Linked DNA regions of Arthrobacter globiformis. The protein of the gene in region 1 interacts with the protein of each later gene in a pairwise test. Links are inferred from orthologs where the notes say so. Each region holds a gene or a part of one and is shown in the gene's direction. Other genes may lie near its edges.

Region 1 (8,219 bases):
CTTTCACCAGTCGCCGCTTCCGCTGGCGCTCCTCCTGCGGCTAGCCGGCGTGGAGCGCATCACCGGCGCGTCCACTGACTACGCGGGCACCCTCTTGGACGTCAGGCTGAAACCCGGCGAGGACTTTCCCGAGGACCAGCCGGAATCCGTTCGGGCGCTCGGCATCGCCCGGGCGGCGGGCTTCCAGCTCAAGACGGGTGACGACGGAAAGCTCATGGTCAAGGACCCTCCCGGCATCCGGCACCTGGTGGGGGAGGGCCCCTACGTGGTGGTCCACCCGGGGGCAACGGTCCCGGCGCGGGCCTGGCCGCCGCTGCACCATGCGGCGGCCGTGGAGCTGCTGGAGGGCGCCGGCCACCGGGTGGTGGTGACCGGCGGTCCGGGGGAAACAGCCCTCACCGCAACCGTGGCCGGCCCTTCTGCCATTGACCTCGGCGGACGGACAGACCTTTCCACCCTCTCCGGTGTCCTGGCCAACGCGGATGTCGTGGTCACCGGCAACACCGGGCCCGCCCACCTGGCCGCCGCCGTCGGAACCCCGGTGGTGAGCCTGTTTTCCCCGGTTGTGCCGGCCGTCCGGTGGGCGCCGTACGGCGTTCCGCTGGAACTGCTGGGCGACCAGAACGCGCCGTGCCGGCTCAGCCGCGCACGCGACTGTCCGGTACCGGGACATCCCTGCCTCAGCTCTGTTTCGCCGGAGCAGGTGGTGGAAGCCGTCGAACGCCTGCTGAGTGGGGTCTCCTCCCTCAGCACACGGAGAAAGGTCCGGAAACAATGAGAATCCTGCTTTGGCACGTGCACGGGTCGTGGACGGACGCCTTTGTCCGCGGCCGGCACGAGTACCTGCTGCCGGTCCTGCCCGGCGGCGGTCCCTGGGGACTGGGCCGGGCGGGCCGGCCCTGGCCAGCTTCCGTGCGGGAGGTCGCGCTCGCGGAGCTGGACTCCGGCAGTATTGACGCCGTCGTGCTTCAGCGTCCGGAGGAAGCCGCGGAGGTGACGCGCGTCCTGGGCCGCCGGACCGGCGTCGATCTTCCCGCCGTGTACGTGGAACACAACACCCCCAAGGGTGATGTTCCCTTCACCGTCCATCCGCTCGGGGATCAGAACGGCATCCCGATCGTCCACGTGACCCATTTCAACGAGCTGTTCTGGGACAGCGGCCGCGCACCGACCAAGGTCATCGAGCACGGCATCGCGGACCCCGGCTACCTTTACACGGGCGAGGTCCCGGAGCTGGGCGTGGTGGTCAATGAACCGGTGCGCCGCGGACGGGTGACGGGCACGGACCTGCTGCCCCGCTTCGCCACCGCAGCCCCGCTCCAGGTCTTCGGCATGGGCGGCGAGGGGCTGGCGCAGGCTACGGGAATTCCTTCGGCGCGCCTCACCGTCCGGGGCGATCTGAAAACCGCGGAGCTCCACCGTGAACTGGCGCGCTGCCGGGCATACCTGCACCCGCTGCGCTGGACTTCGCTTGGGCTGGCGCTGCTGGAGGCGATGCATCTCGGCATGCCGGTCCTGGCGCTGGCCACCACCGAGGCGGCACGGGCCGTCCCGCCCGAGGCAGGCTGCATCTCCACTGACGTGGAGGAGCTGGGCCGGTGTGCCCGGCAGCTGGTCAACGATCCGGAGGAGGCGCGACGGCGGGGCAAAGTTGCCCGGGAAGCGGCGCTGGAGCGCTATGGGCTGGAACGTTTTCTGGCCGACTGGGATGAGCTGCTGGCGGATCTTGTGCCGGCCGGCGGCGGAGGGAAAGTACAGGGGGAGGGGCGGCTGCAGGGGTCTTTGGAGGGGGCGCCATCCGGCGATGCAGCTTTGAAGGGGTCCGGACCGGATGCCCTCACCGCGGCGCGAGAAGGGAATATGCATTGAAGATCTCAATGATTTCGGAACACGCCAGTCCTTTGGCAGCGCTTGGCGGAGTGGACGCCGGCGGCCAGAACGTCCATGTGGCGGCCCTTTCGTCGGCACTGGCCCGTCGGGGCCACCGGGTAACGGTCTACACGAGGCGTGACTCGCCGGATTTGCCCACGAGGGTGCGGGTGCATCCACGGCTCGAGGTGGTGCACGTGGACGCCGGGCCGGCCGAACATGTGCCCAAGGACGATCTGCTGCCCTTCATGGGCGCCCTGGCGGACGGCGTGGTCCGGGACTGGGACGGCTCGCCGCCGCACGTGGTGCACGGCCACTTCTGGATGTCCGGCGTCGCCGCGCTGGACGCCGCACGCCGTGACCCGGGCGGCTTCCGGGTTCCGGTGGTGCAGACCTTCCACGCATTGGGCACGGTCAAGCGCCGCCACCAGGGCGCCGCCGACACGAGCCCGGCCGAGAGGCGTTTCCTCGAACCGTCCGTGGGCCGGTCGGCGGACCGGATCGTCGCCACGTGCTCCGACGAAGTGTTCGAGCTGAGGGCGATGGGGATCGATACCCGCCGGGTTTCCATCGCCCCCTGCGGAGTGGATCTGGAACTCTTCTCCAGCGACGGTCCGGCCGACCCTCCCTCCCGCTCCCACCGCATCCTGTCCGTGGGCCGCCTGGTCCCGCGCAAGGGTATGGATCTGGTGATCCGCGCGCTGCCGTATCTGCTGCAGGCGGGGTTCGACGACGTCGAGCTGCTCATTGTGGGCGGCGACGCGGACGCGGACGCGGGCGGGCAGGATCCGGAGGCGCGCAGGCTGCTGGACCTTGCCCGGGACCTCGGGGTGGCGGACCATGTGGAGCTCCGGGGCCAGGTCCCCCGGGAGGCCATGCCCGGAGTCTTCCGAAGTGCGGACGCTGTGGTCTGCACTCCGTGGTACGAGCCCTTCGGGATTGTTCCGCTGGAGGCCATGGCCTGCGGCGTTCCGGTAGTTGCCGCTGCGGTGGGCGGCCTGACGGACAGCGTGGTGGACCGGGGAACCGGCCTGCACGTGCCGCCGAAGGACCCGGAAGCCATCGCCAAAGCCATCGGCACCTTGTTGGCCAGCCCGGACCTGCGCGCAAAACTCGGGCGCGCCGGCGAGCGGCGGGCCAAAGCCCGCTACTCCTGGAGCAGAGTCGCCGCCGAAACCGAAAAGGCCTACCAGTTGGCTATCGCAGGTTCTGTAGACGCTGGCAGCCTGGAATCGATGGAAGGAGCGGCACTGTGACTACGGAATCCCTGCGGGAGGCTGAGCTTCCTGCCATGAACCGGGTTGGCACACCGGGTTTTCCCTCTCTGGACGCGGACTCCTCCCCGGAGGAGGCTGGGCAGGACGACGCCCGGCACGACGCCAGTCCGGGCCCCCGGGAGGCAGTGCGGACCCACCTGGAAAACGTCCTGCCCGCCCTGCGGTCCCTGGAAAGCCAGGCAGACAGGCTGGCCGACTGGGGCGTGGAGCTGGCCCAGCGCCTGCTGAGCGGGCAGAAACTGCTTGCCGCCGGAAACGGCGGGTCCGCCGCCGAGGCGCAGCATCTGACTGCGGAACTTGTTGGCAGGTTCGACGGCGAGCGGATGCCCTTTTCCGCGATCTCCCTGCACGCGGAGAGTTCGGCCGTCACGGCGATTGCCAATGACTACGGCTACGAAGAGCTCTTCGCCCGGCAGGTCCGCGCCCACGGCAGGTCGGGGGACATCCTCGTGCTGCTGTCCACGAGCGGCCAGAGCCCCAACCTGCTCCGTGCAGCCGAGGCGGCCTCCAGGCTGAACGTGACCACGTGGGCCCTGACCGGGCCGGCGCCCAACCCGCTGGCATCCTGCTGCGATGATGCCGTGGCCATCGATGCCATCTCGGCCAATGCCCAGGAGGGGCACCTGATTGCGCTGCACGCCATTTGCCGGGCCTTCGAAGCCGAGGTGGTTCGCAGGGGCCAGGGCGTCCCCGGGCCGGAGGCTGATCGCGGATGAGGATCGCAGTGGTGGGTGACGTTTTGCTGGACGTAGACCTTTCCGGTGAGGCAACACGCCTGTGCCCCGACGCGCCGGTGCCGGTGGTGGACGTCTCCGAGGTCCGGCGCCGGGCCGGCGGCGCCGGGCTCGTGGCCCGAATGCTGGCCCAGGACGGCCACCGGGTCACCCTGGTTACGGTGCTTTCCGACGACGACGCCTCCCTCGAGCTGGAAGGCGCCCTCGCCGGGGTGCATGTTGTCTCCGGGCCCTCCGGCGCGCGGACGCCGGTCAAGACCCGGGTCCGGGCAGGCCGCCAGCCGGTGGTGCGGGTGGATGAGGGATGCGGGCGGCCGGAGGTGCCGGCGGCGACGGCGGGCATGCTCAGGGCGCTGGAGCGCGCCGAAGCGATTGTGGTGGCCGATTATGGACGCGGTGTTGCCGCGAACCGGGAGATCCGCGACCTCCTCGCCGCCCGTGCCGGCGACATTCCGATCGTGTGGGATCCGCACCCCTCCGGTGCCGCACCCGTGCCCGGGGTGGCCGTGGTGACCCCAAACTTGTCCGAGGCTGCCAAGGCCGCGGACTCCGGTACCGGTACGCCTGCGGCGATTGCCGCCATCGGCACCCTGCTGCTGGACCGCTGGCAGAGCCAGGCGGTCCTTGTGACCATGGGGGAGCAGGGCGGCACCCTATCTCAGCGCGACACTTCACCCTTGGCCATCCCGGCCCCTCCCACCGAAGTCACTGATCCCTGCGGCGCCGGCGACCGGCTCGCGGCCAGTCTGGCCGTGCACCTGGCAGGGGGCTGCAGCCTCAGAGACGCCGCGGAACGTGCGATCAATGAGGCGGCAGCCTTCCTCGGTGCCGGCGGGGTGGCCTCCCTGCCGGACCGCCACCGGCCGGTCTGGCACCACAGCCGCGAGGAAGACGCCCTCGGCCTTGCGCGCCGGGTGCGCGCCAACGGGGGAACCGTCGTAGCCACGGGAGGCTGCTTCGACCTGCTGCACGCCGGCCACGCCCGCACGCTGGCGGCAGCCAGGGACCTGGGCGACTGCCTGATCGTGTGCCTGAACTCGGACGAGTCGGTGCGCCGGATCAAAGGTGAGCAGCGGCCCATTGTGAGCCAGCAGGACCGAGCCGAGCTCCTGCTGGCGCTCGAGTGTGTGGACGCCGTCCTGGTCTTCGGGGAGGACACCCCGGAGGCCTGCCTGGAAACGCTGCGGCCGGACGTCTGGGTGAAGGGCGGGGACTACCGCGCGTCGGAGCTTCCCGAGGCCGGGCTGGTCGAGAGCTGGGGAGGGCGCTGCATGACGGTGCCGTTCCACCAGGCCCGGTCCACGTCCGTCCTCGCGGACGCCCTGGCAAAGGTCAGCTGACCTTCACAACAAATCTTGAACTAGTCCCAAGCGAAAGGAACACCATGACTGAATCGACTTTCAAGCCAGGCCGGGTGCTGGTAACCGGCGGCGCCTCCGGACTGGGAGCCGCCGTCGTCGATGCCGTACTGAAAGCCGGCGGAACGCCGGTGGTGCTGGACCGGGACATCCGGAACGTCGCCGCGGCGAAGGCCTTTGAAGTGGACGTGTCGGACCGCGTTGCCGTGACCGAGGCCGTCCGGCAGGCAGCCGAAACCCTGGACGGGCTGGACGCCGTGGTCACCGCTGCCGGTATCGACCGGTGCGGCAAGCTGGAGGACGTGGCCGCAGAGGAATGGGAACGCGTCATCGGCGTCAACCTGATGGGCACGGTGTCCGTTGTCCGGGCGGCCCTTCCGTACCTCAAAGCGTCGCACGGCCGGGTGGTCACCATCGCGTCCACGCTGGGCAAACGGGCGCTGCCGGAGGCCACCGCCTACTGCGCCTCGAAATTCGCCGTAGTGGGCTTCAGCCATTCGCTGGCCGCCGAGACCGGCGGCGAGATTGGCGTGACCACCATGATTCCAGGCGGCATGAAGACGCGCTTCTTCGACGACCGCGCCGAGCAGTACAAGCCGCAGGACGACTCACGCCTCAACGACCCCGGCAACGTGGCGCAGGCAATTCTGTTTGTGCTGTCCCAGCCCACCGGCTGCGAGGTCCGCGAAATGCTTATCTGCCATGAGGAAGAGGGCTCGTGGCCGTGAGCTGGAGAACATCCTCGTAGACTTCCCCGGGTTCGACGGCCTTAACGGTGGACTCGTCATGCGGGCACCGTGGGGCCGTCCACCCGACCTGGGTGACGTCCACGCCGCACACCGGGCAGCGCGTGACCCAGCCGAGCCGGATGCGGTGCTTACTGCGGCCCAGCGGGGCGGCGTTGATGGCATTGCCCGCCCAGTAGATGCCCACTGTGGACGTGCCGAGGGCCTGGGCGAGGTGGCGCGGTCCGCTGTCGTTCGCCACCACGACGGCGCTGCCCGCAAGCAGGGCGGCAAGCTCACCCAGGCTGAGTTTGCCGGCCAGTGACTCTACGGCGGGGCGGGCGGCGCCGGACTCGTCCGCGGGGGATTGTTCCGTGCTGGATTGTTCTGCGGCGAGTTCCACCACCGCCTCGGCAAGTTCCTTTTCGCTGCTGTCGCCCACCACGTAAACCCGGAAACCGTCGTCGGCGGCCTTCCGTGCCACCGCGGCGAAGCGTTCGGCCGGCCAGCGCCGGCGCGGATCCGTCGCGCCCGGATGGATCACCAGCACGCGGCCCTGCCCGGGCCCGTCGTAGCCCAGCCCCGGCCCGCCGTTCCCCAAAGGCAGGTCCTGGGCGAGCCGCTGGCCAAACTCAGGCAGCGCCTCGAGCCTCGCTTCCAGCTCACGGGGAGGGGCCCCGGCGAATCCCGCCACCTCGAGGGCCCGGAGCGGCTCGTGCTGGTAGTACACGTAGGGCACGGTCCGCTCCAGCGGAGCGGCGTCCGGAGTTCTGGTGCCCACGGCGTGCCGGGCCCCGAGGCGCAGCAGGAAAGGATTCGAGTACCGGCCGCCGCCGTGCAACTGGACGGCCAGGTCAAAGTTCCTGCCACGCATCGCTGCAAAGAACCGTTCCACTTCTTCGTCGTCTTCCGGCCCCGGGCGGACCCCTTCGGCGAACGGCAGAATCACCGTCTCATCCACCGGTCCCACCGTCTGCGCCAGCAGTTCAGCGTGTACAGGCGTGCCCAGCAGGGTGACGCTGGCCCCAGGGTAGGCGGCCTTCAGGGCTGCAACCGCCGGGAGGGCAAACATCAGGTCGCCCAGCCCGCCGCCACGGAGAACGGCGATGCGGGAGACGCCGCTGAAGGGTTCCAAAACCGGGCCGATTCCGTGCCCTGTGATGCGTGCTCCGCCGAAGTCGGCGTTGAAGAGTTCCATGGTGTCAGCCCTCTCGGCTCCGGATCGTTCAGGTCGGGATGCGTTCAGGTCGGATCGGATCAGTGGGGCCCACCCTACGGTGCATCGGGCCTGTTTTGCCAGCTCAGAAAACCCGGCCCGCCAGCTGAGTAAGACCAGCCGCCAGCTCTGAAAACTCCTGCCGGAGGCGCGTGTAAACCCCTCGACGCCGGGGTACGGATCACCTCAGAGAGGGCGGGAACGGACGCCCGGCAACACTGAGCAGCATGCCTAAAGACCAGTGCCTTGAGACCAGTGCCTTGGAGACCGAGAATCGAAGGACCAGCGTCTGGAGACCCAGCGCCTGCAGCCCCGGTGGCACAGGCCAAGCCCCAGTGAGGAGCCACATGCAATCCACCATCACCAGCGAGCTGGCGAATGCGGAAGACACGCTCACCATCCTGAACCCGCGAACGGGGGACACCGTCGGCAACCTTTCCGTCGCCGGCGCACATGATGTGGCAGGAGCCGTGGCGGCGGCCCGCGCTGCCCAACCCGGCTGGGCTGCCACGCCTCCCGGGGAGCGGGGCCAGCTGCTGCGCCGGGCCGCCCGGGCGCTGGACGCGGCCGCTGCCGAACTTGCTGATCTGAACGCACAGGAGACCGGCCGTCCGGTGGATGAGGCCCTTGCCGGTATTGCCGCCGGTGTTTCCACGCTGGAGCAGTATGCGGAGCTCGGTCCCGTACACCGCGGCCACAGCCTGCGCGGCAACATGCTCGCAGCGGACTACACCGTCGCCGAGCCGCGCGGCGTGGCGGTGCTGCTGACGCCGTGGAACGATCCCGTCGCCGTGGCCTGCGGGCTCATAGGGGCCGCCCTGGTTACCGGGAACACGGCCATTCACAAACCGAGCGAGCGCTGCCCCCACGTGGGAGAGCTGCTGGGGGAGGCGCTGGCGCCGGTATTTCCGCCCAACGTGCTGGTCACGCTGACAGGAGGAGCCGACGTCGGGACCCTCCTCACGCAGCAGTCTGACGTGGATATGTTCGCCCACGTCGGGTCCAGCGCGACCGGTGACCGGATTGCGCGGGCGGCGGTG
Region 2 (8,068 bases), 430 kb from region 1 along the record:
TCGAATCATCCAGCGTGTCCAAGACGTTGCCCCGGGCTGCAGTTTCACGTGAAACCTTGGCCGCGCTCGTGCCTGCAACCGGATTGGACTGATTTACTGTCGTAGCGACCGGTGATACGCCAAAGGCACGCGCCGACCCCAGAGACACGAACGGGGGAATCCGCTGCGTGGAGGTTTCGCTACTGGTCACTGGGACACACTCACTCTCGTTCGGCTTTCACTGCCGTTCTCTAGCCTAACCGCTACACCCTAAGGACCCGCGGCACCTTGCGGGGCTAGGCCCTCTTTTGGGTCTTCTTAACTACGATGCGCACCACCGTGGTGGGCTCCTCGAGCAGGTCTTGGCCTACAGTGACCACAGACGTCTCCACGCCACCAAGCTTACGGATGGCCTTAGCCGCCTTGTCGATCTCATCGGCGGCGCTGCGACCCTTTATGGCCACGACTTCACCCTCGCCGCCGAGCAGCGGAATGGTGAGGCCTGCAAGATTGCTCAGTGCGGACACTGCCCGGGCGGTCACGACGTCGGCCGTCACCATCCCAACGGCCAGTTCGGCACGCGTGCGCATGACGGTGACATTACTCAAGCCGAGGTCGTCTACCACTTCCTGAAGCCAGATCACCCGGCGCTCCAGGGGTTCGATGAGGGTCAGTTCGAGGTCAGGGCGGGCGATAGCCAGGCAAAGGCCCGGGAGTCCAGCGCCACTCCCGACGTCGGCCACGTGGCTGCCCCGGGGAATTTCACTCTCGATCACTGCGCAGTTCAGGACGTGCCGTCCCCAGAGCCGCGGGATTTCCCGCGGTCCGATAAGACCGCGCTCGGTGCCTGACGTCGCCAGATGTTCGACATACCGTTCAGCCAAGCCGAAGCGGTCGCCAAAGATTTTCTCCGCCGCCTGGCGCTCGGCTGCCGTAATTTCAACCATCAGTAAGTCAGCCAACGATTCAGTCGGCGGAAACGACGATGTGCCGGCCTGCACCCTCGCCCTCGGACTCGCTGATGAATCCAAGGTCGGCGACGGCGTCGTGGACGATCTTCCGCTCGTAGGCGCTCATGGGCTCCAGCGCTACGGACTCGCCTGTCTCCTTGACGCTGGCAACGGCGTCCTCAGCAATCTTCTGCAGGTGACCCGCGCGTTCCTTCCGGTAGCCGTTGATGTCAAGCACCAGGCGTGAGCGGTTTTCCGTCGCAGAAAGAACGGACAGACGGGTCAGTTCCTGAAGGGCTTCCAGGACCTCGCCGTCCTGACCAACGAGGCTTTCCAGCCCGGCGGACTCTTCCTCGGCCACGATCGAGATGTAGGTGCGTCCGTTGCGGACCTCGATGTCAATGTCGCCGTCGATGTCGGCGATGTCGAGCAGTTCTTCAAGGTAGTCGGCGGCTACATCACCCTCTTCTTCCAGGCGGCTTGCCGTCGTGCCCTTGCCCGCGTTTACGGTAGAGGCAACGGAGTCCTGGTCTTCGCCGGATTCAGCGGAAAGTGCGTGTTCAGAGCTCTCAACAGACATTACTTCTTCTTCCTGTTCTTACGTTGTGGCTGAATGCGCTGCGCCCGGGCCTGCGCAACCGCGGCGGCGGCAGCTGCTTCACCCTCGGCGTCGGCCTTCTTGCCGCCCAGGATGGGAAGGGCCGGAAGGCCCTTGGCGGCACGGCGCTCGGCGAGAGCCTTGGCGGCCGGGGATCCCGGCGTCGGCATGCGGCGGATGACAAAGAACTGCTGGCCCATCGTCCACAGGTTGGTGGTGGTCCAGTAGATGAGGACACCGATGGGGAAGTTGATGCCGCCCACACCGAACACGATCGGCAGGATGTAGAGCATCATTTTCTGCTGGCGCATGAACGGGCTGGCCATGGCCTCTTCGGACATGTTCTTAGCCATGATCTGCTTCTGCGTGATGAACTGCGAGGCCGTCATGGCCAGGATCATGATGATCGAGAGGATCCACACAGCGACCTCGTTGCCGCCCGGGGGCGTGCCGTGGAGCAGGGTCGCGGACAGCGGAGCGCCGAAGATGCTGGACTTGTCGAACTGCTGGACCTGGTTCGCGCTCATGGCGCCAATGCCCTGGCCGCTGGAGCTGGCGTTCGCGACGCCGGACAGCACCTGGAACAGCGCGAAGAAGAACGGCATCTGGATCAGCATGGGGAGGCAGGCCGAGAACGGGTTGGTGCCGTGCTTCTTGTACATGGCCATCTGCTCCTGCGCCATGGCCTGGCGGGAGAGCTGGTCGGTCTTGCCCTTGTACTTTTCCTGCAGCTTCTTCAGGTCCGGCTGCAGCAGCTGCATGCCGCGCTGAGCCTTGATCTGCTTCACGAACACGGGAATCAGTGCGGCACGGATCACCAGCACCAGCCCGATGATGGACAGTGTCCAGGTCCAGCCGGAGGCCGCAGGCAGCCCGATAGCAGTCAGGCCCTCGTGGAAGCCCCACCATGATGATGGACACAAGCCACTTGAACGGAAACATGATTGTTTCAAAGAAGTCCATACGATATCCCTATTCGTCAGGCCGCAGCGCGGCCTTCTTCATCAGTCTGAGCAGCCAGGTACTTGTCCGGGTTATTCAGCACAACAATTGTGGGGGTCTGGTTTTCAGGCCATTCCCGGTGGCCGGCGGGGACATGGTCCACGCCACCGGCGTTCCACGGGTGGCAGCGTGCCAGACGCCTGGCCCCGAGCCAACTGCCCTTGACGGCACCGTGGACGGTGACTGCTTCGAGCGCATAAGCCGAGCAGGAGGGAAAAAAGCGGCAAACCTGGCCGTACAAGGGAGAAATCACCTTGCGGTAGGCCAGGAGCAGAAGAATGAGGATATTGCGGGGCAGGTTCCAGATGAAGCTGCCCGCAGCCGCTACTGCGGACTTGGGGGAACGGACGACGGCGGCACTCGGGTCAAGCACGCTGTGTCCCCTCCTGTGTTGTTCCGTCCGGTCGCGTTCCGGCCGGCCTCGTTCCGGTCACCCCCGGGTGGCGGCCAGCCAGCCGCCTCATGGTGTTAGCCAAGGCAGCGTTGTAATCCGCCAGGAGTTCATCCCAGCTGGCTGTTGCGGAGGCGGGCAAAGCACGCACCACAATAGCGAAACCGGTGCCGTACTCGTGCAGCGAGACAGCGCCGGCTTCTCTAAGTCTCCTCTTAACGAGGTTCCTGGCAACAGCGTTCCCGACAGCCTTGGAAACGATGAAGCCGATGCGGCTTGGTTCGTCGGCTCCAATAGTTGCCGTATATAACACTACGTTCCGGCGTCCATTGCGGACGCCGGAACGTACAGTTGTTGAAAAATCGGTTGAAGTCCTCAGGCGGTTCCTGGTGGCAAGCACCGCTAATCTCGCAGAAGGAAGAAGACCGACAAGTCAGTATTTAGGCCGACAGTTCGGTGCGGCCCTTGCCACGGCGGGCGGCCAGAATGGCACGGCCGGCACGGGTGCGCATACGAAGGCGGAAGCCGTGCTTCTTGGCCCGACGGCGGTTATTCGGCTGAAAAGTCCGCTTGCTCACGTTAGTTACTCCAGTGGATCAAAGGTGCGCCCACCCGATCAGTAAGGGGAAGAACTGGCCGACGCTAAGTTTTGTATGTGTCTGCTTCCCCTGGATTTCCCGCAACACGCGAAGCGTCCGGAAGTCCAAAATGGGGTCAGAAAGCAGGCACAAAGGACTCCACAACGTTAGGTCAAAGCGCCGCCGAGAGTCAAACCAGCGGGCCATCCAGCGTGTTTCCCCAGCTGTGGCTAACAGTGTGCCGAACCTGTGGATGAAGCAGCCCACAATCGCCATTTTCGAACCACAACGGTGTAATTATCCACAAGGCACTTCCCAGCTATCTTCTAGGCTTTTCATCCCCTAGAGTGTCCCAGTAGCCGATTATCCACGGACTGTGCATAACCCTGTGGATTAAGCCGGGCCAGCACCCTGGCTTCGGGCTTGCGGCTGCATGTAATGCAGACAGCAAGCTTTGAGGAACCAAATTTGATGACAGTAGACGAAGCCAACCACGCCAACACTGTCGGAAGTTCCTGGCGGCGCGTGGTGAATCTTCTCGAACAGGACGACCGCGTCTCGCCCCGGCAACGCGGCTTTGTCATCCTCGCGCAGGCCCAGGGCCTCATCGGTTCCACTCTTCTCGTTGCCGTGCCCAACGAGCTGACCAGGGAAGTGCTCCAGACCCAGGTCAAGGACGCCCTCGATGACGCGCTCCGCAACGTCTTCTCTGACGACATCCGCTGCGCGATCGATGTCGACACCGATCTGGTGCCCATCCACAAGGAGCCCGAACCCGCCGTCGAGCTTTCCCTCGCAAACGATCCCTCGGTGGAGCAGAAGCCGCAGCCCATGCTGCCGAGCACTTCACACGAGTTCGGCCGGCTCAACCCCAAGTACGTTTTCGACACCTTCGTCATCGGTTCCTCCAACAGGTTTGCCCATGCTGCGGCCGTCGCCGTGGCCGAAGCCCCGGCCAAGGCATACAACCCGCTGTTCATCTACGGCGACTCGGGCCTGGGCAAGACCCACCTGCTGCATGCCATCGGCCACTACGCCCGGCGCCTCTACAGCGGCATCCGCGTCCGGTACGTCAACTCCGAGGAATTCACCAACGACTTCATCAACTCGATCCGTGACGACGAAGGCGCCAGCTTCAAGACGACGTACCGCAATGTCGACGTCCTGTTGATCGACGACATCCAGTTCCTGGCCGGCAAGGACCGGACGCTGGAGGAGTTCTTCCACACGTTCAACTCGCTGCACAACAACAACAAGCAGGTGGTCATCACCTCGGACCAGCCACCCAAGCTGCTTGCAGGCTTCGAGGACCGGATGAAGTCCCGCTTCGAGTGGGGCTTGCTGACGGACATCCAGCCGCCCGAACTGGAAACCCGCATCGCCATCCTCCGGAAGAAGGCCCTCAGCGAAGGCCTTTCCGCCCCGGACGACGCCCTGGAGTACATCGCTTCGAAGATCGCCAGCAACATCCGCGAACTCGAAGGAGCCCTCATCCGTGTGACGGCATTCGCCAGCCTCAACCGCCAGCCGGTGGACGTGGCTCTCGCGGAGATGGTGCTCAAGGACCTCATCACCGACGACGGCGCCCAGGAAATCACGTCGGGCCAGATCCTGCAGCAGACGGCTGACTACTTCAAGCTCAGCATGGAGGAGCTCTGCAGCAAGTCGCGGACCCGGACCCTGGTGACCGCACGCCAGATCGCCATGTACCTGTGCCGCGAGCTGACTGACATGTCGCTGCCCAAGATCGGCCAAGAGCTCGGCGGCCGGGACCACACCACCGTGATCCACGCAGACCGCAAAATCCGTGAACTCATGGCCGAGCGGCGTGTGATTTACAACCAGGTCACCGAGCTCACCAACCGGATCAAGCAGCAGCAGCGCGACTCCTGATCCGAGGTTCTTAACCTTATTAACAGGGGCGTGTGGATAACCCTGTGGACAGTTAAGGGGACAACCACGGTTAATGGGCTTAAAACCCTTAAGGCGCCTGTGGATCACCGCAACAGGCGAAAAATGTTGTCCCCATCCACACCCTGTTTAAAACGTGCTGAACCCACAGTCCATGAACAGGGCTTAACCGCGGATCCGCACCGCGAAACCGGGTTATCCACAGTTTCCACAGCAGTTATTAACACTACTAATCCCAAAAAATTGAAATCCCTCAAATAACAATCTCGTTCCGGGACCTCCACCGCATCGGGCAAGGCATCGGCCACTGGCAGCCGGCTGAGCCGGCATCACTGGCAGGGATGGGGAAATCCCTGTTATTCCGGCTAAGCTGTCTGCAGCGCTCCCATCCCTGGGTCTGTCTGCGGTCGGCCATGCGCGGACCATGCAGGTTCGGGGACTTTGGGGGCAATGGTCTTGTGGGCTCCTTGCGAGTTCCCGTTCAGAAAATGGCAGCAGCAATGAAAGGCGGCACCCTTCCGTGAAGTTCAGAGTCGAACGGGACGTCCTGGCAGAAGCCGTCACATGGACAGCCCGGTCGTTGTCTCCGCGGCCGCCAGTACCCGTGCTCTCCGGCCTCCTGCTCAAGGCTGAATCCGGGACCGTCAGCCTGTCGAGCTTCGATTATGAGACCTCAGCCAGGCTTGAGATTCCTGCCGACATCAGGGACGAAGGCACCATCCTGGTTTCCGGGCGCCTACTCGCGGACATCTGCCGCAGCCTTCCGTCGGCACCGGTAGACATCGAAACCGACGGCAACAAAGTCACACTTACCTGCCGGCGAAGCAGCTTCCATCTGGCCACCATGCCCGAGGCCGAATACCCGCCACTGCCTGCGCTACCCACCATCACCGGCACTGTTGCCGGTGACGCCTTCGCCCAGGCTGTGTCCCAGGTGATCATCGCGGCCAGCAAGGACGACACTCTTCCCATCCTCACCGGCGTGCGGATGGAGATCGAGGACGACCTCATCACTCTTTTGGCCACGGACCGCTACCGGCTCGCCATGCGCGAGGTTCCCTGGAAACCCGTCACACCTGGCATCTCCACCAGCGCCTTGGTCAAGGCCAAGACCCTGAACGAGGTTGCCAAGACTTTGGGTGGCAGCGGTGACATCAACCTGGCCATCGCCGAGGACGACAGCCGGCTAATCGGTTTTGAAAGCGGCGGGCGCACCACCACGTCCCTGCTGGTCGACGGCGATTACCCCAAAATCCGCTCGCTGTTCCCTGATTCCACGCCGATTCACGCCACCGTGCAGACACAGGAGCTTGTGGAGGCCGTCCGCCGCGTCTCCCTCGTCGCGGAACGCAACACTCCGGTCCGGCTCGCGTTTACGCAGGGCCAACTGCACCTCGACGCCGGCACCGGCGAGGACGCGCAGGCATCCGAAGAGCTTGAAGCACAGCTGTCCGGCGAGGACATCACGGTGGCGTTCAACCCGCACTACCTGGTTGAAGGCCTCAGCGTGATCGAAACCAAGTTTGTGCGCTTTTCCTTCACCACGGCGCCGAAGCCTGCCATGATCACCGCGCAGAACGACATCGACGGTGAGGACCAGGACGACTACCGCTACCTCGTGATGCCGGTGCGCCTGCCCAACTAGCCGTCTGCCCAACTAGGTAGCAGCTGAGCGGCTTCTGCGCCCTCAGAACGCCCCGAGCTGCTACCTAGTTGGGTGATCCTGAACCCCTACCCATCCGCGCAGAAAAGAGTTCACACGGTGCATATCGGACTGATCGGCCTTGGAAAAATGGGTTTCAACATGCGCGAACGGCTGCGCAAAGGCGGGATCGATGTCACTGGCTTCGACCGCAACCCCGAGGTTACCGATGTGGCCTCCACGGACGAGCTCATCGCCGCACTTCCTGCGCCGCGCCTGATCTGGGTCATGGTTCCGGCCGGTGAAATCACGGATGCTGTCATCACCGAGCTCGGTGCGAAGCTGCAGCCCGGCGACATGGTGATCGACGGCGGCAACTCCCGCTTCACCGAGGACCAGAAGCACGCCGCGGCCCTGGCCGAAAAGGGAATCCGCTTCGCCGACTGCGGCGTCTCCGGCGGAGTCTGGGGCCTGCAGAACGGTTACGGGCTTATGGTGGGCGGCGACGCCGAGGACATCGAACGTGCCCTTCCCGTCTTTGACGCGCTCCGCCCGGAAGGCGACCGCGCGGACAGCTTTGTCCATGTGGGCGGCGTCGGCGCGGGCCACTACGCGAAGATGGTGCACAACGGCATCGAATACGGCCTGATGCAGGCCTACGCCGAAGGCTATGAACTCCTCGCGGCCAAGGACATCGTCACTGATCTACCCGGAACGTTCCGCGCGTGGCAAAAGGGAACGGTGGTCCGGTCCTGGCTGCTGGACCTCATGGTGAAGGCGCTGGACGAGGATCCCGGACTCACCTCCATCGACGACTACGTCGAGGACTCCGGTGAGGGCCGTTGGACCGTGGAAGAGGCCATTGCCAATGCGGTTCCGGCCCCCGCCATTACCGCCGCGCTGTTTGCCCGCTTCGCCTCGCGCGAGGACAACTCGCCGGCCATGAAGATGGTGTCCGCGCTGCGCCACCAGTTCGGCGGGCATGCCACCCGTCCGGCCAAGTAACTCCGTGTCCGG

The links.
Region 2: the proteins of QFZ33_RS03085 (region 1) and dnaA interact in binary tests that used the Escherichia coli proteins (3 or more experiments, as listed by UniProt). The link is inferred for Arthrobacter globiformis from one-to-one orthologs.

Annotation. Positions count from the first base shown.
Region 1 is NZ_JAUSXI010000001.1:656,207-664,425, forward strand. Bases 1,993-4,991 are described here. They hold QFZ33_RS03085 (D-sedoheptulose-7-phosphate isomerase), read left to right. Parts: upstream 1,993-3,121; coding sequence 3,122-3,862; downstream 3,863-4,991. Other genes in these bases: QFZ33_RS03080 (glycosyltransferase), read left to right, coding at 1,993-3,125; rfaE2 (D-glycero-beta-D-manno-heptose 1-phosphate adenylyltransferase), read left to right, coding at 3,859-4,991. Also shown: QFZ33_RS03070 (glycosyltransferase family 9 protein), read left to right, coding at 1-778; QFZ33_RS03075 (glycosyltransferase), read left to right, coding at 775-1,869; more of QFZ33_RS03080, read left to right, coding at 1,866-1,992; more of rfaE2, read left to right, coding at 4,992-5,220; QFZ33_RS03095 (SDR family oxidoreductase), read left to right, coding at 5,265-5,966; QFZ33_RS03100 (glycosyltransferase family 9 protein), read right to left, coding at 5,932-7,161; QFZ33_RS03105 (aldehyde dehydrogenase family protein), read left to right, coding at 7,527-8,219. UniProt on the Escherichia coli protein: Required for the timely initiation of chromosomal replication via direct interactions with the DnaA initiator protein.
Region 2 is NZ_JAUSXI010000001.1:224,082-232,149, forward strand. What follows is about bases 3,333-6,180. They hold dnaA (chromosomal replication initiator protein DnaA), read left to right. Parts: upstream 3,333-3,969; coding sequence 3,970-5,391; downstream 5,392-6,180. Other genes in these bases: rpmH (50S ribosomal protein L34), read right to left, coding at 3,361-3,498; dnaN (DNA polymerase III subunit beta), read left to right, coding at 5,930-6,180. In the rest of the region: QFZ33_RS01050 (ParA family protein), read right to left, coding at 1-190; 16S rRNA (guanine(527)-N(7))-methyltransferase RsmG, read right to left, coding at 276-926; QFZ33_RS01060 (Jag family protein), read right to left, coding at 946-1,509; membrane protein insertion efficiency factor YidD, read right to left, coding at 2,507-2,902; rnpA (ribonuclease P protein component), read right to left, coding at 2,895-3,320; more of dnaN, read left to right, coding at 6,181-7,054; gnd (phosphogluconate dehydrogenase (NAD(+)-dependent, decarboxylating)), read left to right, coding at 7,133-8,056. UniProt on the Escherichia coli protein: Plays an essential in the initiation and regulation of chromosomal replication. Binds in an ATP-dependent fashion to the origin of replication (oriC) to initiate formation of the DNA replication initiation complex once per cell cycle.